3 linked regions of the Methylomonas sp. 11b genome follow. The protein of the gene in region 1 interacts with the protein of each later gene in a pairwise test. Links are inferred from orthologs where the notes say so. Each region holds a gene or a part of one and is shown in the gene's direction. Other genes may lie near its edges. The genes, in order: acpP, ybgC and bioH.

What was found.
Region 2: the proteins of acpP (region 1) and ybgC interact in binary tests that used the Escherichia coli proteins (3 or more experiments, as listed by UniProt). The link is inferred for Methylomonas sp. 11b from one-to-one orthologs.
Region 3: the proteins of acpP (region 1) and bioH interact in binary tests that used the Escherichia coli proteins (3 or more experiments, as listed by UniProt). The link is inferred for Methylomonas sp. 11b from one-to-one orthologs.

What each region holds. Positions count from the first base shown.
Region 1 is NZ_KI911557.1:2,205,661-2,211,532, reverse strand. What follows is about bases 2,661-5,352. They hold acpP (acyl carrier protein), read left to right. Parts: upstream 2,661-3,735; coding sequence 3,736-3,969; downstream 3,970-5,352. Other genes in these bases: pabC (aminodeoxychorismate lyase), read left to right, coding at 5,332-5,352; fabF (beta-ketoacyl-ACP synthase II), read left to right, coding at 4,060-5,304; METH11B_RS0110645 (hypothetical protein), read left to right, coding at 2,661-3,558. Outside these bases: METH11B_RS0110660 (NAD(+)--dinitrogen-reductase ADP-D-ribosyltransferase), read left to right, coding at 53-859; draG (ADP-ribosyl-[dinitrogen reductase] hydrolase), read left to right, coding at 856-1,731; METH11B_RS0110650 (VIT1/CCC1 transporter family protein), read right to left, coding at 1,768-2,454; more of METH11B_RS0110645, read left to right, coding at 2,626-2,660; more of pabC, read left to right, coding at 5,353-5,872. UniProt on the Escherichia coli protein: Carrier of the growing fatty acid chain in fatty acid biosynthesis.
Region 2 is NZ_KI911557.1:4,063,554-4,069,558, forward strand. The notes cover bases 1,583-4,407. They hold ybgC (tol-pal system-associated acyl-CoA thioesterase), read left to right. Parts: upstream 1,583-2,709; coding sequence 2,710-3,105; downstream 3,106-4,407. Other genes in these bases: ruvA (Holliday junction branch migration protein RuvA), read left to right, coding at 1,583-1,657; ruvB (Holliday junction branch migration DNA helicase RuvB), read left to right, coding at 1,657-2,691; tolQ (protein TolQ), read left to right, coding at 3,105-3,782; tolR (protein TolR), read left to right, coding at 3,827-4,237; tolA (cell envelope integrity protein TolA), read left to right, coding at 4,246-4,407. Also shown: METH11B_RS0119550 (YebC/PmpR family DNA-binding transcriptional regulator), read left to right, coding at 1-527; crossover junction endodeoxyribonuclease RuvC, read left to right, coding at 561-1,058; more of ruvA, read left to right, coding at 1,055-1,582; more of tolA, read left to right, coding at 4,408-5,769; Tol-Pal system beta propeller repeat protein TolB, read left to right, coding at 5,836-6,005.
Region 3 is NZ_KI911557.1:5,226,299-5,232,478, forward strand. The notes cover bases 187-3,186. They hold bioH (pimeloyl-ACP methyl ester esterase BioH), read left to right. Parts: upstream 187-1,305; coding sequence 1,306-2,067; downstream 2,068-3,186. Other genes in these bases: bioF (8-amino-7-oxononanoate synthase), read left to right, coding at 187-1,309; bioC (malonyl-ACP O-methyltransferase BioC), read left to right, coding at 2,064-2,852; bioD (dethiobiotin synthase), read left to right, coding at 2,849-3,186. Outside these bases: biotin synthase BioB, read left to right, coding at 1-149; more of bioF, read left to right, coding at 149-186; more of bioD, read left to right, coding at 3,187-3,544; METH11B_RS0125035 (bacteriohemerythrin), read left to right, coding at 3,599-3,994; coxB (cytochrome c oxidase subunit II), read left to right, coding at 4,248-5,378; ctaD (cytochrome c oxidase subunit I), read left to right, coding at 5,432-6,180. UniProt on the Escherichia coli protein: The physiological role of BioH is to remove the methyl group introduced by BioC when the pimeloyl moiety is complete. It allows to synthesize pimeloyl-ACP via the fatty acid synthetic pathway through the hydrolysis of the ester bonds of pimeloyl-ACP esters.

The sequences.
Region 1 (5,872 bases):
GATGTGAAAATTAGGGTTTATCACCTTGCCTGTCATTCTTGCCGGTTTATCCATGCCCGATATTTCCCAACACGGCCACAGTACCAATTTGATCGGCATGGCGACCGCTTGTATGGCCAGTCATCTATTCAATGATTATCCCAAGCCCTTACATATCGCCGGTACCCGGGAGTCGGCACCCGGACTGTTCGAACAGTTGGCCGGCCAAGCCACGTTGGCCGAGTGCGGGCGGATCTTTCAAGATTATATGTGCGTGGTATTCGGTTTCGAAACCGAGCAGCGCTTGCGCGACGATGCCGAGGGCCGGCGCCGGTATCGCAACAGTTATCTGCGCCTGATTCAGGATTGGGGGCTGGATTCCAATAATGCGCAGGGCGCGGTGTTGAAGGGTTGGGTGGAGAGTCGCTTCGGTTTGTTTCCCAGCTACCATAAGCAGCAGATCAGCAGTTTTATGAGCAAGGACTGGATTGTCTACATTGAAGAAAAGATGAACAGCCGCTATCACAACAATTGCATCTATATGCAGTTGGATTTGCTCTACGAGTTTTGCCAATGGGTGATAGAGCGTTTTCAGGTGCCGGCTGCAACCCATAAAACTCTGTATCGCGGCGTCAATGCCCTGGACGATTGGGTCGTTACCGAGCAAGACAAACAGCATAAAATCGTCCGCCTCAACAGTATTGTGTCGTTTACCGACCGCCCTAATATCGCCAGCGAATTTGGCGGGTATATATTAGAAGTGGAGGTGCCGATGGTGAAACTGGTGTTTTTTAGCGACCTGCTGCCGCATCACGCTTTGCGTGGGGAGGGCGAATACTTAGTGATTGGTGGCGATTATCGAGTAAAGGTGCAGCGATGAACGAGCAGTTAATGAATCGGGCTTTGGGGGCTTACTTGGGCTTTGCTTGCGGCGATGCATTGGGCGCGACGGTGGAATTCATGTCGCCGAAGCAAATCCAGAAACGTTACGGCGTGCATACCGAAATGATAGGTGGCGGCTGGCTCGGCTTGGAGCCTGGGCAAGTCACCGACGATACGCAAATGTCCTTGGCCTTGGGGGAAGCCATCATCGATCAGCAAGGCTGGAATTTGCGGGCGGTAGCCGACAATTTTTTGGCTTGGCTGGCAAGTGATCCGCCGGATGTCGGCAACACTTGCCGTCGCGGCATCCTGCGATATCGCGACAAAGGTTTATTGGTGGGCTTGCCGCGAGAAGATGATGCCGGCAACGGTGCCTGCATGCGCAATTTGCCGGTGGTGCTGGCAACTTTGGACCGGCCGGACGATTTCGAAGTTTGGAGCCTGGAGCAGAGTCACATCACCCATCACAACTCGTTGTCCGATGCCGCGACCCTGGCATTGGGGCGAATGACCAATCGATTGATTCACGGGCAAGGCCTTGAGGCCTGTTTGTTGGAAGCCGAACACTTGATCAATCAGCACAGCGAATTTGCCTACAATCCGTATCCGGGCAAAGCCTCGGGCTACATCGTCGATACCGTACAGACGGTGCTGCATCATTTTTTCAACACCGACAGCTTCGAATCTTGCCTGATCGCCACAGTCAATCAAGGCGGCGATGCCGATACCACCGGCGCCTTGGCGGGGATGTTGGCGGGTGCGAAGTATGGATTGGAGCGGATTCCTGAGCAGTGGTTGGAACGGTTGGATGGTGAGTTAGCAGAGCAAATACGTCAGCAAGTGACGGCACTTTTGCAAATGACTAACTGAGCAAATCCCCGGATACACTTTTCGGCTTGGTTTGTCTCAGGCGGCCACCCCAAATATAGCCCCAACTCCAGCGGTCAAGCCCATGGCCAACGCGCCCCAAAAGCTGACGCGCAATCCAGCAATCAACATTGAAGCGCCGCCAACGCGGGCGGATAGGGCGCCTAGCGATACCAACAGCAGCAAGGAGCCGCCGGCTACGGCCCAAATCAATACGGGTGCCGGCGTCCACAACACCAGCAATAAAGGCAATATTGCCCCAACGGAAAAACTGCCAGCCGATGAAAATGCTGCCAACACCGGGCGGGCGGTGGAGGTGTCGGTAATGCCAAGTTCGTCGCGGCTATGCGCGCCAAGCGCGTCGTGTGCCATCAGCTGGCGGGCAACTTCGGCGGCCAGCGCTTCGTCCAGGCCGCGTTCTACATAGATTGCGGTCATTTCCTCATGCTCGTGTTCCGGATAGGCGGCGAGTTCCCGGCGTTCGCGCTCCAGGTCGGCGTGTTCGGTGTCTGCTTGCGAGCACACCGAGACGTATTCGCCGGCGGCCATGGACATCGCGCCGGCTACCAGGCCGGCAATGCCGGCGATCAAGATATGTTTGGCATCCACGCCGGCTGCCGCGACGCCCAAAATCAGGCTGGCAGTGGACACTATGCCGTCGTTGGCGCCCAGCACGGCCGCCCGTAGCCAGCCAATGCGGTGATTTTTATGTCTTTCGATATGCATGCGGCTTCTCGTTGCCCAAGTAAGTGAGGATATGCTTGGATAGTAACCTGATTTTCCGGTCTAGGCCGAGTATTGTTGTCGGCTGTGAATGGGCTAGTTTGGTGCGTTACTTTCTGATTTATCGCAATCGGCCTAGAATAGCCGGTCAATATCTACTGTCATTGGCCATCGATGAAAGACCAGTCGTTTACTTTCGAACAAATTCATATCGAAGTCGCCCGCAACGCGTCCGACGATTTCAACCTGTTTCATGACAAGCATAAATGGTTGCAGGTCACGCATAATCCGTTTAAAGGCCCGATTGTGTTGGGCTTTCAGTTGAATACCCTGATCGAATATCAGATGCGCTTATACCGGGAAGCGCATCACGAAGACCAGATTATCGCCGACAATCAGCTGCGTTTTAGTAATTATCAGATCATCTTCGTCAATGCCTTGCGGCCGCGGCAGGCAATGACGCTGGATATCAAAAAGACGCTCATCGCGACGATACCGGAACTCACTTTAACCAATCGGATTGCGATCAAGTCGCAAGGTAAAACCATCTTGCTCGGGTATAAAAAAGAAACGAAACAGCCTTTGTTTTTAGCGGATACCGATTTAAGCGGTCTGCCGGATTTAAATGCGCTACCCGATAAAACCGTTGTGCCCGGCACCGAGTTTTTTTTGAAGCGTAAGTGGATGAATAACGGCAATGTGAAGAACTTTCTGTCGGGTTCGTTTGCGGAGCAGTCCGACTATTTCGATGAGTTGTTGCAAGTGGCACAGTATCCGGAAGTGTTTCCTTGCAGTTTGACTTCCGGCGCTTTGCTGGAGAAAGCGCAACTGGAAAACCACGATTTCAAGCGCAATCCGATGGTGTATACCTCGCACGACATATCGGTCGATCGCGTGCATTTGGCTAAGCTAAAAAACAACGACAAGCTGCATATTCTGGTTAAGCAATTGCCGGAGTCTCCGGATAAAACCCTGAATCACACCAGCATCATGTTGCGCACCTACGAATGTTTCGGGGTGTTGGAGAACAAGGCGGTTTTGTTTCGTATCAAACTGAATTTGGTGCCGTTGGAAGAAATTATTAAAAATTTGAGCGGGAAGACATAGCCTCAGGCCGCGAATCGCCTAGTCGCGGGCGAATGTTGTGAATTTTTTGGAACATAAAGTATAATCCGCGCTGTCGTTAGGCAAGGCCAGTGACGAGATTGCAAATTCAATTAATACAACACTAAAGATAAGGTAAGTGCTCGCAGTCAGGCATTTGCATTGTTCGAGGAAAAAAATATGAGTAATATCGAAGAACGAGTAAAAAAGATTGTCGCAGAACAATTAGGCGTAAAAGAAGAAATCGCGAACGATGCGTCTTTTGTTGACGATCTTGGTGCTGATTCTTTAGACACAGTTGAACTCGTCATGGCTCTGGAAGAAGAATTCGAATGCGAAATTCCAGACGAAGAAGCTGAAAAAATCACCACAGTCCAATTGGCTATCGATTATATCAACGCCAATCTGCAGTAAGTTGTTTCCAAAAGTTAGTGGGTGGTTTCCATCCACTAGCCGGTTTATCCCCCTTCTCTGGTTGTCTTCTTTTTTTACCGGTAGTTTACTGTGAGCACACGTCGAGTTGTTATAACGGGCTTAGGCGCCATTACGCCGTTAGCCAATAATGTTGCCGATACCTGGGATGGCATTGTCAACGGGAAGAGCGGCATTAGTCCGATCGATTCATTTGACATATCCCCTTTTGCAACGACGTTCGGCGGTGTCATCAGAAATTTTAATATCGGCGATTATATAGCCGATAAGGATGCCAAACGCATGGACGGCTTCGTGCATTACGGCATTGCTGCCGGTTGCCAGGCGATTGAGGATTCCGGTTTTGAAGTCACCGAAGAAAATGCCGAGCGCATCGGCGTAGCCATCGGCGCCGGTATTGGCGGTATCACCGGTATTGAAGAATGCTATGCCACCTACGTGGCGGGTGGTCCCAGACGGATTTCGCCTTTTTTTGTGCCGGGCAATATCATCAATATGATCTCCGGCAATCTGTCGATCAAATACGGTTTGAAAGGCCCTAACTTTGCCATCGTCACCGCTTGTTCGACCGGTACGCATAATATCGGCGACGCGGCGAGATTGATCAAATACGGCGACGCCGATGTGATGGTCGCCGGTGGCGCGGAACGCTGCACGACCTCGCCGACCGCGATGGGCGGATTTGCCTCGGCAAAAGCCTTGTCGCGTCGTAACGATAGTCCGACCACCGCCAGTCGGCCTTGGGATCGAGACCGTGACGGCTTCGTACTCAGTGACGGTGCCGGGGTCGTGGTGTTGGAAGAACTGGAACACGCCAAAGCGCGTGGGGCGAAAATTTATGCGGAACTGGTCGGTTACGGCATGAGCGGCGATGCTTACCACATCACCTCGCCATCCGAAGGCGGCGAAGGTGCGGCACGCTGCATGCGCAATGCGATGCGTGACGCTAAAGTGAATCCGCAAGACGTGCAATATATCAACGCGCACGGTACCTCGACACCGGCCGGCGATATTGGCGAAACGCATGCGATGAAATTAGCGCTGGGCGACTCGGCTTATAAAGTGGCTGTCAGCTCCACCAAATCGATGATTGGTCATTTGCTGGGCGCGGCAGGTGGTATCGAAGCGGTATTGACCGCCTTGGCTATTCAGCATCAAATTGCACCGCCCACCATCAATTTGGAAAATCCCGATCCCGAGTGCGATCTGGATTACGTTCCGAATACAGCCAGAAACATGAGCATCGATGTCGCCATTTCCAACTCGTTTGGATTCGGCGGTACCAATGGTTCGCTGGTTTTCAAACGTTACCAATAAGCGCTTCCGCTTCCGCAGTGTCTGGCTATGTTTTTATTAAACGGCGAGCACAGACACTGTGTCGATGTTTCTGATCGAGGTTTTCAATACGGTGACGGTCTGTTCGAGACCATCGAAGTATTGCAGGGCAAGCCGCTGTTTTTTGATCGTCATCTAAAACGCTTAGCCGAAGGTTGTCGCCGGCTGCTAATTCCGATGCCGGATACTGCCTTGCTCGACGTTGAAGCGCGGCAATTGAGTCAGTCCAGCGAGAGAGCCGTGTTGAAGTTGATGGTGACGCGCGGCAGCGGCGGTCGCGGTTACCGGCAGCCGGATCACATTATCCCTACCAGACTATTCGGTCTGCATCCTTATCCCGATTACCCCCATCAGTTCCAAACAGACGGCATAGCCGCGCGTTTTTGCGGCCAGCGTTTGTCTTTGAACCCGAGCTTGGCCGGCATCAAGCACATGAATCGACTCGAGCAGATTTTAGCCAGAGCGGAATGGCAAGATGATTCAATTCAAGAGGGTTTGATGTTGGATACTCAAGACCGTGTGGTGGAAGGCACGATGACTAATCTATTCA
Region 2 (6,005 bases), 1.9 Mb from region 1 along the record:
GCGCGGTTGATGGCGTGGTCTACGAAGAAGTACGTTACGAAGGTTACGGCCCAGGAGGTACGGCGGTGATGGTCAATTGCTTGACCGATAATCGCAATCGTACTGTCGCTGATGTGAGGCATGCGTTTTCCAAGGCTGGTGGCAATTTGGGCACTGACGGTTCGGTGGCTTATATGTTTCGCAAGGTCGGAATTATCAGCTACTCCAATGGAGTCGATGAAGACGCAGTGATGGAAGCGGCGATGGACTCCGGCGCAGAGGATGTGGTCACCAATGATGATGGTTCTATCGACGTGTTTACCACTCCTGAAGACTATATGGCAGTCAAGGATGCCATGGTTGCTGCCGGCTTCGAGCCGGAAAACGCCGAAGTGACGATGCATGCTGACGTCAAAACCGAGTTGGATGCCGATGCGGCCGAAAAAATGCTGAAGCTGATCGACCGCTTGGAAGATCTGGACGATGTGCAGGATGTTTACTCCAATGCCGACATCAGCGACGACATCATGACTGCACTCGATGCCTAATCACACCGCACAATTACTCGCACCAATAGACTATTGACCAGAATTTTAGGTATAGATCCAGGCTCGCGCATCACCGGCTACGGTGTGGTGGAGTCGACGCCGCGCGGTATTCGCTATGTAGCGAGCGGCTGCATTCGTATTAAATCCGATGAATTTCCTGAGCGTTTAAAGCAGATTTTTGATGGCGTCAGCCAGGTGATTGAATTGTATCGTCCCGAGCAAATGGCCATCGAACAGGTGTTTATGCATAAGAATGCCGATTCGGCCCTTAAGCTAGGTCAGGCTCGGGGCGCGGCTATTTGCGCGACCTTGAACCGCGATTTGCCGGTGTTCGAATACGCTGCAAGACAGGTGAAGCAGGCCTTGGTTGGCAAAGGTAATGCCGATAAGCTGCAAGTTCAGCACATGGTGAAAATTTTGTTGAGTATTCAAGGCGATATGCAAATCGACGCTAGCGATGCGTTAGCAATAGGTCTGTGTCATAGTCACTATCAGGAAACCGCGATGCGTTTGCAGAAGGCGAGTTCGTGATCGGTTTTTTGCGCGGTAAATTGATTCACAAAGCCCCGCCGCAATTGTTGCTGGATGTACACGGTGTTGGCTATGAAGTGGAAGCGCCGATGAACACCTTTTACGACCTGCCGGCACTGGGTGAGGAAGTTAAACTGCATACGCATCTAGTGGTGCGAGAGGATGCGCACATTTTGTTCGGCTTTGCCACTCAAAGCGAGCGCATGCTGTTCAGAACCCTGATCAAAGTCAATGGCGTCGGACCGAAACTGGCATTGACGATACTGTCCGGGCAAAGCACCGAAGAATTTTATCGTTGCGTGCATGACAACGATTTAAAAGGTTTGGTGCGCTTGCCGGGTGTCGGCCAAAAAACCGCCGAGCGCTTGATTATTGAAATGCGCGGTCGTTTGCCGGAATTGAACAAGCTATCGGCAACGAATGAACGGCCAAGTTCGTTACCTGGGTCGGCAGCCAGCCCGAAGCAAGAAGCGATTAGTGCGCTGTGCGCCTTGGGGTATAAACCGCCCGATGCGGCGCGAATGGTGCAATCGATTGCCACCGAAGATAAAAGCTGTGAGGACATTATTCGTTTGGCGCTGCGCGGTGCGGTTAAATGATCGAGAGTGACAGATTGGTTACAGCTCAGGGAAATAATGACGAAGAGCGTGTGGATCGAGCTATTCGCCCCAAGCGTCTGAAAGACTATGTCGGCCAAAAAGAACTCCGCGAGCAAATGGAAATCTTTATCCAGGCAGCGGTAACGCGTTCGGAAGCTCTGGATCATGTATTGATCTTCGGCCCGCCCGGCTTGGGGAAAACTACCTTGGCTAATATCGTGGCCATGGAAATGAATGTCAACATTCGGCAAACCTCCGGCCCGGTGCTGGATAAAGCCGGGGACTTAGCGGCTTTGCTGACCAATCTGCAAGCGCACGATGTACTATTCATCGACGAAATCCATAGACTCAGTCCGGCGGTGGAAGAGGTACTGTATCCGGCTATGGAAGACTACCAAATTGATATTATAATAGGCGAAGGTCCGGCAGCCCGCTCGATTAAGCTGGATTTGCCACCCTTTACGCTGATAGGCGCTACGACCCGAGCCGGTTTGTTGACATCGCCTTTACGCGATCGTTTCGGTATCGTCCAACGTCTTGAGTTTTACACCGTTGAGGAACTGGCCAGTATCGTCAGTCGCTCGGCGAAGCTGTTAAATATTGGCATGGACAGTGGTGGTGCCGACGAGATAGCCTGCCGCTCGCGGGGCACGCCGCGCATAGCCAACCGACTCTTACGTAGAGTGCGGGATTTTGCCGAAGTAAAAGGCAACGGCACGGTTAGTCGTGAGATCGCCCAACAAGCCTTGGATATGCTGAAAATAGACCAGCAAGGGTTTGATATGCTGGACCGGAAGTTATTGACAGCCATGATAGAACATTTTCAAGGCGGTCCAGTCGGGCTGGATACGCTGGCTGCTGTGATCAGCGAGGAGCGCGGTACCGTGGAAGATGTGCTGGAACCTTATTTGTTGCAGCAAGGCTTTATCATGCGCACCCCCAGAGGACGAGTGGTGACGCATAAGGCTTACAGCCACTTTGGCTTACCAGTGCCCAAGCAGCAACCCGGCGTCGATGACATCTTCGCCAATTAATAATTCGTTAAGAGACGAATGAAAGAATTTACTTGGCCGGTAAGGGTCTATTACGAAGACACTGACGCGGGCGGTGTGGTGTTCTACGCTAACTATTTGAAGTTTTTTGAACGCGCCAGAACCGAAATGCTGCGTATTGTCGGTTTCGAACAGGACAGGCTGATTATTGAGCAAAACCTGATTTTTGTCGTGCGTTCGGTAAAAGTCGATTATTTGAAGCCGGCGCGCTTCAACGACCTGTTGGATGTTAATGCAAAAGTGATTGAACACAAAAAAACGAATTTTACCTTTGAGCAATCGATTACCCGGCAACAAGACCTGTTGTGCGCTGCTGAAGTTCGAATTGCCTGTCTTGATGCGCAAAGCATGAAGCCCAAACTGATTCCCTCTGCTATTTTGGAACATTTAAACTAATGAATACCGATTTATCCATCCTGACGCTGGTCAAAGAAGCCAGCATCGTCGTGCAGTTTGTTATGTTCATCCTGTTGTCGGCATCGGTTGCTTCCTGGACCTTCATCTTTTCCAAGCGTAAAGAATTGAAGCAAGCCATCGCCATCACCGACGACTTTGAGGAGGAGTTTTGGTCCGGCGTCGGTTTGGCCGAGCTGTATAAAAAAATGTCCAGTGACCGTTTCGAGCCGGAAGGCATAGAAAAAATCTTTCTGGCCGGTTATCGCGAGTTTGCGCGGATGCGCCAGAAGGGCGATGTCGAACCTTCGGTGCAGGTAGAAAGTGCGCAGCGGGCGATGCGAATCGAGTTATCTCGCGAGTTGGATAGGCTGGACGAGACCTTGCCGTTTTTGGCGACAGTCGGTTCGACCAGTCCTTATATAGGCCTGTTTGGCACCGTCTGGGGCATCATGAATTCGTTCCGTGCCTTAGGCGAAATCAAGAATGCGACGTTGGCAAATGTCGCTCCCGGTATTTCCGAAGCTTTAATTGCTACCGCCATTGGTTTGTTTGCAGCGATTCCAGCAGTTATTGCCTATAACCGCTTCTCCACGCGCTTGGATCGTTTGGCTGGCCGTTACGAATTATTCGTCGACGAGTTCGTGGTATTACTGCAAAGACAGGCGCACAGCAAATGAATGTAGGCGGCAGCAATCGCAGATCGCGCAAAAAACGCGGAGTAATGGCCGAAATTAACGTCGTGCCTTATATCGACGTTACCTTTGTGCTGTTGATGATTTTCATGATTACCGCCCCGCTGGTGCAAACCGGTGTCGAGGTCGAATTACCCCAAGCCGAGGCTGATTCGGTTGATTTACAGGATCAGGTGCCGGTGATTGTTTCGATCAAAAAAGACGGCAGTTTGTATGTCGATATTGGCAATGGTGATGAGGAAGCCGAGACGCCGGTCGATGTCGATACCGTTAAAACCAGAGTCGCTGCGGTATTCAGAAATAATCCGAAAGCCCAGCTGTATGTGCGTGGCGATCACGAAGTGGAATACGGGAGTATCGTCAGCGTGATGGTGGAGTTGAAGAAAACCGGTGCCCCCAAAGTGGGCTTGATGACCGCGCCGCCGCCAGACAGCAAATAAAGACCACCATGAAAAGTTTTAAACCTTCGCTTGCACAGGCGATAGCGCTGCACATTCTGATTGTCTTGTTGTTCAGTTTTAGTTTTCTAACTGAAACTGACGACGCACAAATGGCCCCGCCGGCGGATATTATTGAAGCGACTGTATTGGATGGCGCGGAAATCGATGCGGAAGCCGAACGCTTAAAGCAGAATGAAGCAAACAAGCAACAAGCCGAAAAGCAGCATCAAGAGCAACTGGAAAACGCCAGAAAAACCGAAGAGCAGTTGTTGCAGCAAGCTAAAAAGCAACGCGTGCTTGAAGAGCAGAAAATTCAGGAAGCCGCCGAAAAGCGTAAGCAAGAAGCGCTAGAAGAGAAGAAACTGCAGGAACAACTGGTCGCCAAGCGTAAGGAAGAGGAAAAAAAGTTAGAGGAAGCCAAGGAACGGCAAGCTCTGGAACAGAAAAAAGCCAAGGAAGTCGCGGAAAAGCAGAAGCAAGCCGAACTGGAGAAACAAAAGGAAGTCGCGGAAAAACAGAAACAAGCCGAACTGGAAAAGCAGAAGGAATTGACGGAAAAGCAAAAGGAAGCCGAGAAACAAAAGCAACTGGAAAAGCAAAAACAACAGGAAGTGGAGCGCGAAGCCAAGTTGAAGGAACAAAAACTGGCGGAAGCGGCGCGAGAGAAACAACAGCAGGAAGCGGAAATCAAAAAGCTGGAACAGGAAAAGAAGTTACAGGAACAAAAAGCCCTGGAACAGCAAAAAAAGCTTCAGGAGCAAAAGAGCGAGGAAGCCAAGCGCCAGGAACAAGCAAGGCAAGCGGAAGCCAAGGCAAAAGCGGAAAAGGAAAGGCAATTAGCTGACGAAAAAGCTAAAGCCGAGAAAGAAAAACAGGCCGCGCTTAACGCTGAAAAAGCCAAACAAGCAGCGGAAGCCGAGGCAAGAGCCAAGGCGGAAAAAGATAAACAACTCGCCGCCGAAAAAGCGGAGAAAGAGCGCCAAGCCAAAATAGCGGCAGAAAAAGCCGAAAAAGAACGCATGGCGGCCGAAGCCGAAGCTAAAGCCAAGGCGGAGAAAGAACGTCAGGCCAAGCTGGCTGCGGAAAAGGCCGAGAAAGCCGAAAAAGAACGGCTCGCGGCGGAAGCGGCTGCTAAAGCCAAGGCAGAACAAGAGCGCCAAGCTGCGATAGCGGCGGCTGAAAAAGCGGAAAAAGAACGCCAGGCTGCGGAGGCTGCCGCTGCTGCAGCGGCAAAAGCGGCGTCGGATAAGCAAGCTGTAGATTCCGCGAAGCAAATGATAGCCCGCAAAGTCGAAGGGGCTTGGACGCGGCCGATCAACGCAACGCAAGGCTTGAGATGCACAATTCAGGTAAAATTGTTGGCTAGCGGTGATGTGATGGACGCAGTGGTGATTGGTAGCAGCGGCGATCCGATTTTTGACCGTTCGGCGGAGAATGCAGTAAGAAAAGCTTCGCCTTTGCCGGTACCGCAAGATAGAAATTTATTTAATCAGGAATTTAGAGTTTTTACCTTTGTGTTTAAACCGGAATAATCAGTAAACGGAAACGAGAGAATGATGTTAATCACAAGAATTTTAGTCGGCGGCATTTTGGCTGGGATGTTTACAGCGGCGCAGGCGGCCGGTTTGACCATAGAGATTACCAAAGGTTCGCAAACTGCGGTGCCTATTGCCATCGTGCCGTTTGCTCAACAAGGCTCTATCGGCAACGTCAAGTTGTCCGATGTGATCAGTTCTGATTTGGGCGGCAGCGGTTTTTTCAAAACCTT
Region 3 (6,180 bases), 3.0 Mb from region 1 along the record:
ACGAGATGCAGGCTCTGTGTTTCTTGGCCGGCGCCAATTCGATTTTCTACGGCGATAAACTGCTGACCACCGATAACCCGATGACCAACCATGACCAGCAGTTGTTCGAGCGTTTGGGTGTGCGGATGGGTGGATCAAGTTACGCTTAATGGCCAACGCTTTCTACGACTTCGCCGGTGAACTGCGGCGGCTGGAGCAGGACAACCTGTATCGGTGCCGCCGGGTAGTCGATGGTCCGCAAGGCATCATGCAGAATGTCGATGGTCGACAATTAATCAATTTTTGCAGTAACGACTATCTGGGGCTGGCCAATCATGCCGAGGTCGCGGCAGCATTCAAATCGGCTGTGGATCGCTACGGCGTTGGTAGTGGTTCTGCACATCTGATTTGTGGGCACAGCGCTGCCCATCATGCTTTGGAAGAAGAATTGGCGGCTTTTACCGGGCGGGAGCGGGCCTTGCTGTTTTCCACTGGCTATATGGCAAATCTGGGTGTGATTTCCGCATTGCTGGGTCGCAGTGATACTGTGTTGGAGGACCGCTTGAATCACGCTTCACTGCTGGATGGGGGTTTATTGTCGCGGGCGCGCTTTCAGCGCTATCGGCATGCGGATGTTCAAGACTTGCAGGCTAAGCTGTCGAATACTGTGGGCAAGGCTTTGGTGGTCAGCGACGGCGTGTTCAGCATGGATGGCGATTTGGCACCGCTGCCGGACATGGTGGCGTTGGCAGAAAAGCATCATGCCGGTTTGCTGATCGACGATGCCCATGGTTTTGGCGTACTCGGTAAAAACGGCGGCGGCATTGTCGAGCATTTCGGTTTGAGTCAGGATGACGTACCCATTCTAATCGGGACTTTAGGCAAGGCATTTGGGACGTTCGGTGCCTTTGTGGCCGGTTCCGAGGATTTGATCGAGATGTTGATTCAAAAAGCCCGGAGTTATGTGTTTACTACCGCGCTGCCGGCGGCTGTGGCCGAGGCGACTCGCGCCAGTTTGCGGGTGTTGCAAGCTGAGTCTTGGCGGCGCGAACAGTTGCAAAATCTAATCTCCCGTTTCCGGCAAGGTGCGCAACAACAAGGCCTGCGACTAATGGACTCTTTTACCGCGATTCAACCTGTTCTGATTGGCGACAGCGGCCAAACCGTGGCGGCTAGTCAACGCTTGCTGGAACAAGGTTTTTGGGTCAGTGCGATTAGACCGCCGACCGTGCCGGCCGGCAGCGCTCGCTTGCGGATCACCTTTTCCGCTAATCACACCGAACAACAGATCGATGCCTTGTTGGAGGCATTGGCTAAGGCTTTGCCATGACTGAAATTCATAGAGAAATATACGGCCAGGGCAGACCATTAGTCATGCTGCACGGTTGGGCGATGCATAGCGGCATTTGGCGTGATTTTGCCAGGCAGTTGGCTCGGCATCGCCAGGTGATTTGCCTGGATTTACCCGGTCATGGTCGCAGTGCCGGGTTGGATGCGTATGATCTACCGGCTATTACTTCCGCGTTATTCGATGCGATTCCGGTCAATCGCTTTAGCGTGTTGGGCTGGTCACTGGGCGCGACGGTGGCTTTGGATATGGCGGCGCGCTGTCCCGAGCGATTGCAGTCGCTGTTCTTGTTATCAGGCAATCCGAAGTTTGTTAAGACTGCCGATTGGCCGGGAGTGAGGCCGGAGGTGTTGGATGGTTTTGTCGCCCAGCTTAGCGATGACACGAAATTGACCTTGCAACGCTTTTTGGGTTTGCAAGTGCAAGGCTTGCCTGAGAGCCGGCAGTTGTTACAGCAATTGCGCTTGGCCGTGCAGGAGTGCGATGCCCCGACGCGCGATGCGTTGCAGGGTGGTTTGCAAATTCTGAAAAATAGCGATTTGCGCAAGTCAGTCGTGGGGTTGCGCTGTCCGATCACGGTCATGCAAGGCGATAAAGATACTTTGATTCCGGTGCAAACCGGGCAAGCTGTAAAGACTTTAAACACACGCGTCACACTACATGTTCTGGCAAGTGCCGGACATGTGCCATTTTTATCGCACGCCCAGCAGCTATGCGACATCGTTGCCGCGGCTGAATGAGTTTTGCCGTGTTGGATAAAGCCAAAATTAGGCGTTCATTTGCGGCGGCGGCTGGGAGTTATGATTCGGCGGCGATGTTGCAACGCCAGGTGGGATTGGCCTTGCTGCAAAAATTTCCGTTGCAATCCGCGCCGGGTTGGGTGCTGGACGTTGGGTGCGGCACCGGTTTTTTGACGCGCCGTTTGCCCTTAGATTGTCTGAATCAGTCTTGTTTGGCATTGGATATTGCGTTGCCCATGCTGCAAACGTCGCGACGGAACAACGGTGCTTTACCGGTCGAATATGTTTGTGCCGATGCCGAAAAACTACCGTTTGCGGATAACAGTTTGCAACAGGTTTATTCGAATCTGGCCGTGCAGTGGTGTCAGGACTTGCCGGCGGTGTTTGCCGATGTGCGGCGATTATTGCGCCAGTGTGGGCAACTGGTATTTTCAACCTTCGGTCCGGAGACCTTAAGAGAGCTGAAAGCGGCTTGGACTGGTGTGGACGACTTTGCTCATGTTAACGATTTTTATAGTGCGGGGCAGATTTGCGGTTTTTTACGGGCTGCCGGTTTAGCGCGGGTCGATGTGGACACGGTGATGTATCGTTTGTCTTACCCTTCGGTGATGGCTTTGATGCATGAGTTAAAAGATCTTGGGGCGCATAACGTTAGTGATGCCAGAAATCGGCGGCTCACCACCCGTTCGCAATTGCAGCGCATGATGCGGCACTACGAAAACAGCATGGTAAACGGCGAAATAGTGGCCAGCTACGAAATTATCTTCGTGCGGGCAAGGTCATGAAATCTGCGTTCTTCATTACCGGCACCGATACGAATGTCGGCAAAACCTGGACAACTATTGCCTTGATGCGCTGTCTGCAAATGCAAGGCTTAAGTGCGGTGGGAATGAAACCGGTGGCCGCCGGCTGTGAATGGCATGACGGCATGCTGAAAAATTCCGATGCACTACTGATGCAGCAATACGCTTCAGTGCCACTGGAATACCGGGAAATCAATCCCTACGCTTTTGAAGCGGCAATTTCTCCGCATCTGGCTTGTGGTGGTGTTGAAGTTTCGATGGATGTTATTGCGGACGGATTTGTACGATTACAACAACGGGTTGATGTAGTGCTGGTCGAAGGGGCGGGTGGCTGGTATTCGCCGTTGAGCAGTGATTTGGACAATGCCGGTCTGGCGCAAGCGTTACGTTTGCCGGTGATTCTGGTGGTGGGTGTCAGGCTGGGTTGTATCAATCACGCGCGCTTGACGATGTCGGCCATACGCCGGAGCGGTTTGTCCTGCGCCGGTTGGGTGGCGGTGCAAATTGACCCTAAGATGCCCGGTTTCGATGGCAATCTGGCGTTTTTGCGCGAAGTGATAGAGGCGCCGCTGTTGGGTGTTCTGCCATTTTTGGCTGCTGCCGACTTTGAGTTTTTGGCGACGAACTTGAGTTTACCAAACTGGCAAAAAGTTGATGTACATCAAAAAAAATGATTAACAGATGTTCAAAATGACGACTCCATTACAAAAACAACCAGGAGACGTTATATGGCTTTAATTACTTGGACTGCGGCTCAGTATGGCACGAATGTCGGATTTGCCGACCAAGAACATCAAACCTTATTCGGTTTGCTGAATAAACTGTACGATGAGGCCACGGGCGGCGCGGAGCGCGCTACTGTTGGCGCTTCGCTGGATGCATTGATTACCTACGTGGTCGATCACTTTGCTCACGAAGAAAGGGAAATGGTTGCTAAAGGCTTTGGCGGTTATGATAGACACAAAGCCGAGCATGAAGCATTGATCGGTATCTGCGCGGATTTGCAGAAAAAATTCCATGCCGGTGAAGCAGAAGTCACCGAGGACGTCGGTCAATTGGTGAAAGGCTGGCTGGATAACCACATTCCGAAATTCGATATGGCTTATTCTGACGCATTGAAGTAATGACAGCATAAATCTGTCTCTAATATGCAACAAAAGGCTTGCGAGCAGCGATGCTCCCAAGCCTTTTTTATGTGTATTTTTTACAAACGGGAAAACCTCTTCTGGTTTGTGGGTGAGTCATGGGTTAAAATTGCCCAGTTAATTTATGATAATTATCAGTAAATGGAATTGTTCGCCGGTTAAATGGTCTTGCGACGATATTACGAAGATATAACGCATACAAGTTTATAACTACCAATGGGGAGGCTGCTCCGTGAAGAAAACAAAGCAACTGCTCGCTTGTCTGGTCCTGATGGCTTTAGGCTTGGGGACTGCGCATGCGGACTATACACTCAACCTGATGAAGGGCGTGACGCAACTCAGTAACGAGCTTTACGATTTGCACATGCTGATTCTGTGGATCTGTGTGTTTATTGGGATCGCGGTGTTCGGCACTATGTTTTACTCGATTTATCATCATCGTAAATCAAAGGGTCATAAAGCCGAGCAGTTTCATGAGAATACGACTGTCGAGATCATCTGGACCATCATTCCCACGCTGATTCTGGTGGGTATGGCGATTCCTGCCACCAAAGCCGTGATCGATTTGGACAAGGTGCAGGACTCAGAGATGAGTATCAAAGTCACCGGTAAACAATGGTATTGGGAGTACGAATACCTGGATAGCGGCGTGCATTTCGAAAGCCATTTAGACGAGGCCAGCGAAAAAACCCATAGGGTTAGTTCTATGGATCCGCGTAACGTCCCCAACTACCTGCTGAACGTCGATAAGCCGCTGGTGGTGCCGGTTGGTAAAAAAATTCGCTTCCTGTTTACTGCAGCGGACGTGATTCACTCCTGGTGGGTTCCGGATCTGGGCTGGAAAAAAGACGCCAACCCCGGTTTTGTGAACGAAGCTTGGACCTCAGTCGATAAACCCGGCACTTACCGTGGTCAATGTACCGAGTTGTGCGGCCGCGACCACGGTTTCATGCCGGTGGTGGTGATTGCGATGGAGCAAGATCAATACGATGCCTGGGTTAAAGCGACTTTGGATAAGCAAAATCAGAAGCCTGACTTGAGCGACCAAACCCGCAATACGCTGATGGCAAAAGGTGAGTCTGTTTATCTGAAAAACTGCGTGGCTTGCCACCAGATCGACGGTAACGGTATCTCCGGTTGGTTCCCTGCGTTGCGAGGCAGCGCGAAAGTCACCGGCAATATGGATCAGCTGATTGGTTTTATTCAGGCAGGTACGAGCAAAATGCCGGCCTTCAAAAAATTGCCGGATGACGAATTGGCCGAGCTGATTACTTACATCAGAAACGCGCCGGCATTGGGTAACAACGTGGGTGATGAGATTCAGCCTAATAAAATCACACCCAAATGGGACGATGATGAGTAATTCACTGATTTTCGCAATGAACTCATTTTCTAATTTTTGCTGAGGTATAAAGTATGACTGCTGTCGTAGCTGAACATGATGATCATCACGATCACCACGATCACGGCCCCGAAAAGGGCGTTTTACGGTGGATATTTACCACCAACCACAAAGATATAGGCACCTTGTATCTGGTATTCGGTCTGATAATGTTTTTTGTCGGTGGTGCCATGGCATTGGTCATTCGCTCCGAGTTATTCGAGCCTGGCCTGCAATTTGTCGATCCTAACTTCTTCAACTCGATGACCACCATGCATGCCCTGGTGATGGTATTCGGCGCGGTAATGCCGGCGTTCGTCGGCTTGGCCAACTGGATGATTCCGATGATGATCGGCGCGCCGGATATGGCCTTGCCGCGGATGAACAACATGAGCTTCTGGATGTTGGTAGCAGGTGTCTTACTGTTGGCCAGCACTTTGTTCATGGAAGGTGGTGCACCATCCGGCGGTTGGACTTTTTATCCGCCCTTGGTTTTTCAAAACGGTAAATCGTTTCCTTTCGCTATTTTCTCTGTGCATTTACTGGGTATCTCTTCGATCATGGGTGCGATCAACGTGATCGCTACCATTTTCAACATGCGGGCGCCCGGCATGACCTTGATGAAAATGCCTTTGTTCGTTTGGACTTGGCTGATCACAGCGTTTTTGTTGATCGCTATCATGCCGGTATTTGCCGGTGCGGTAACCATGTTGCTGACCGACAAATTCTTCGATACCAGCTTCTTCGATGCGGCTGGCGGCGGCGATCCGGTGTTGTATCAGCA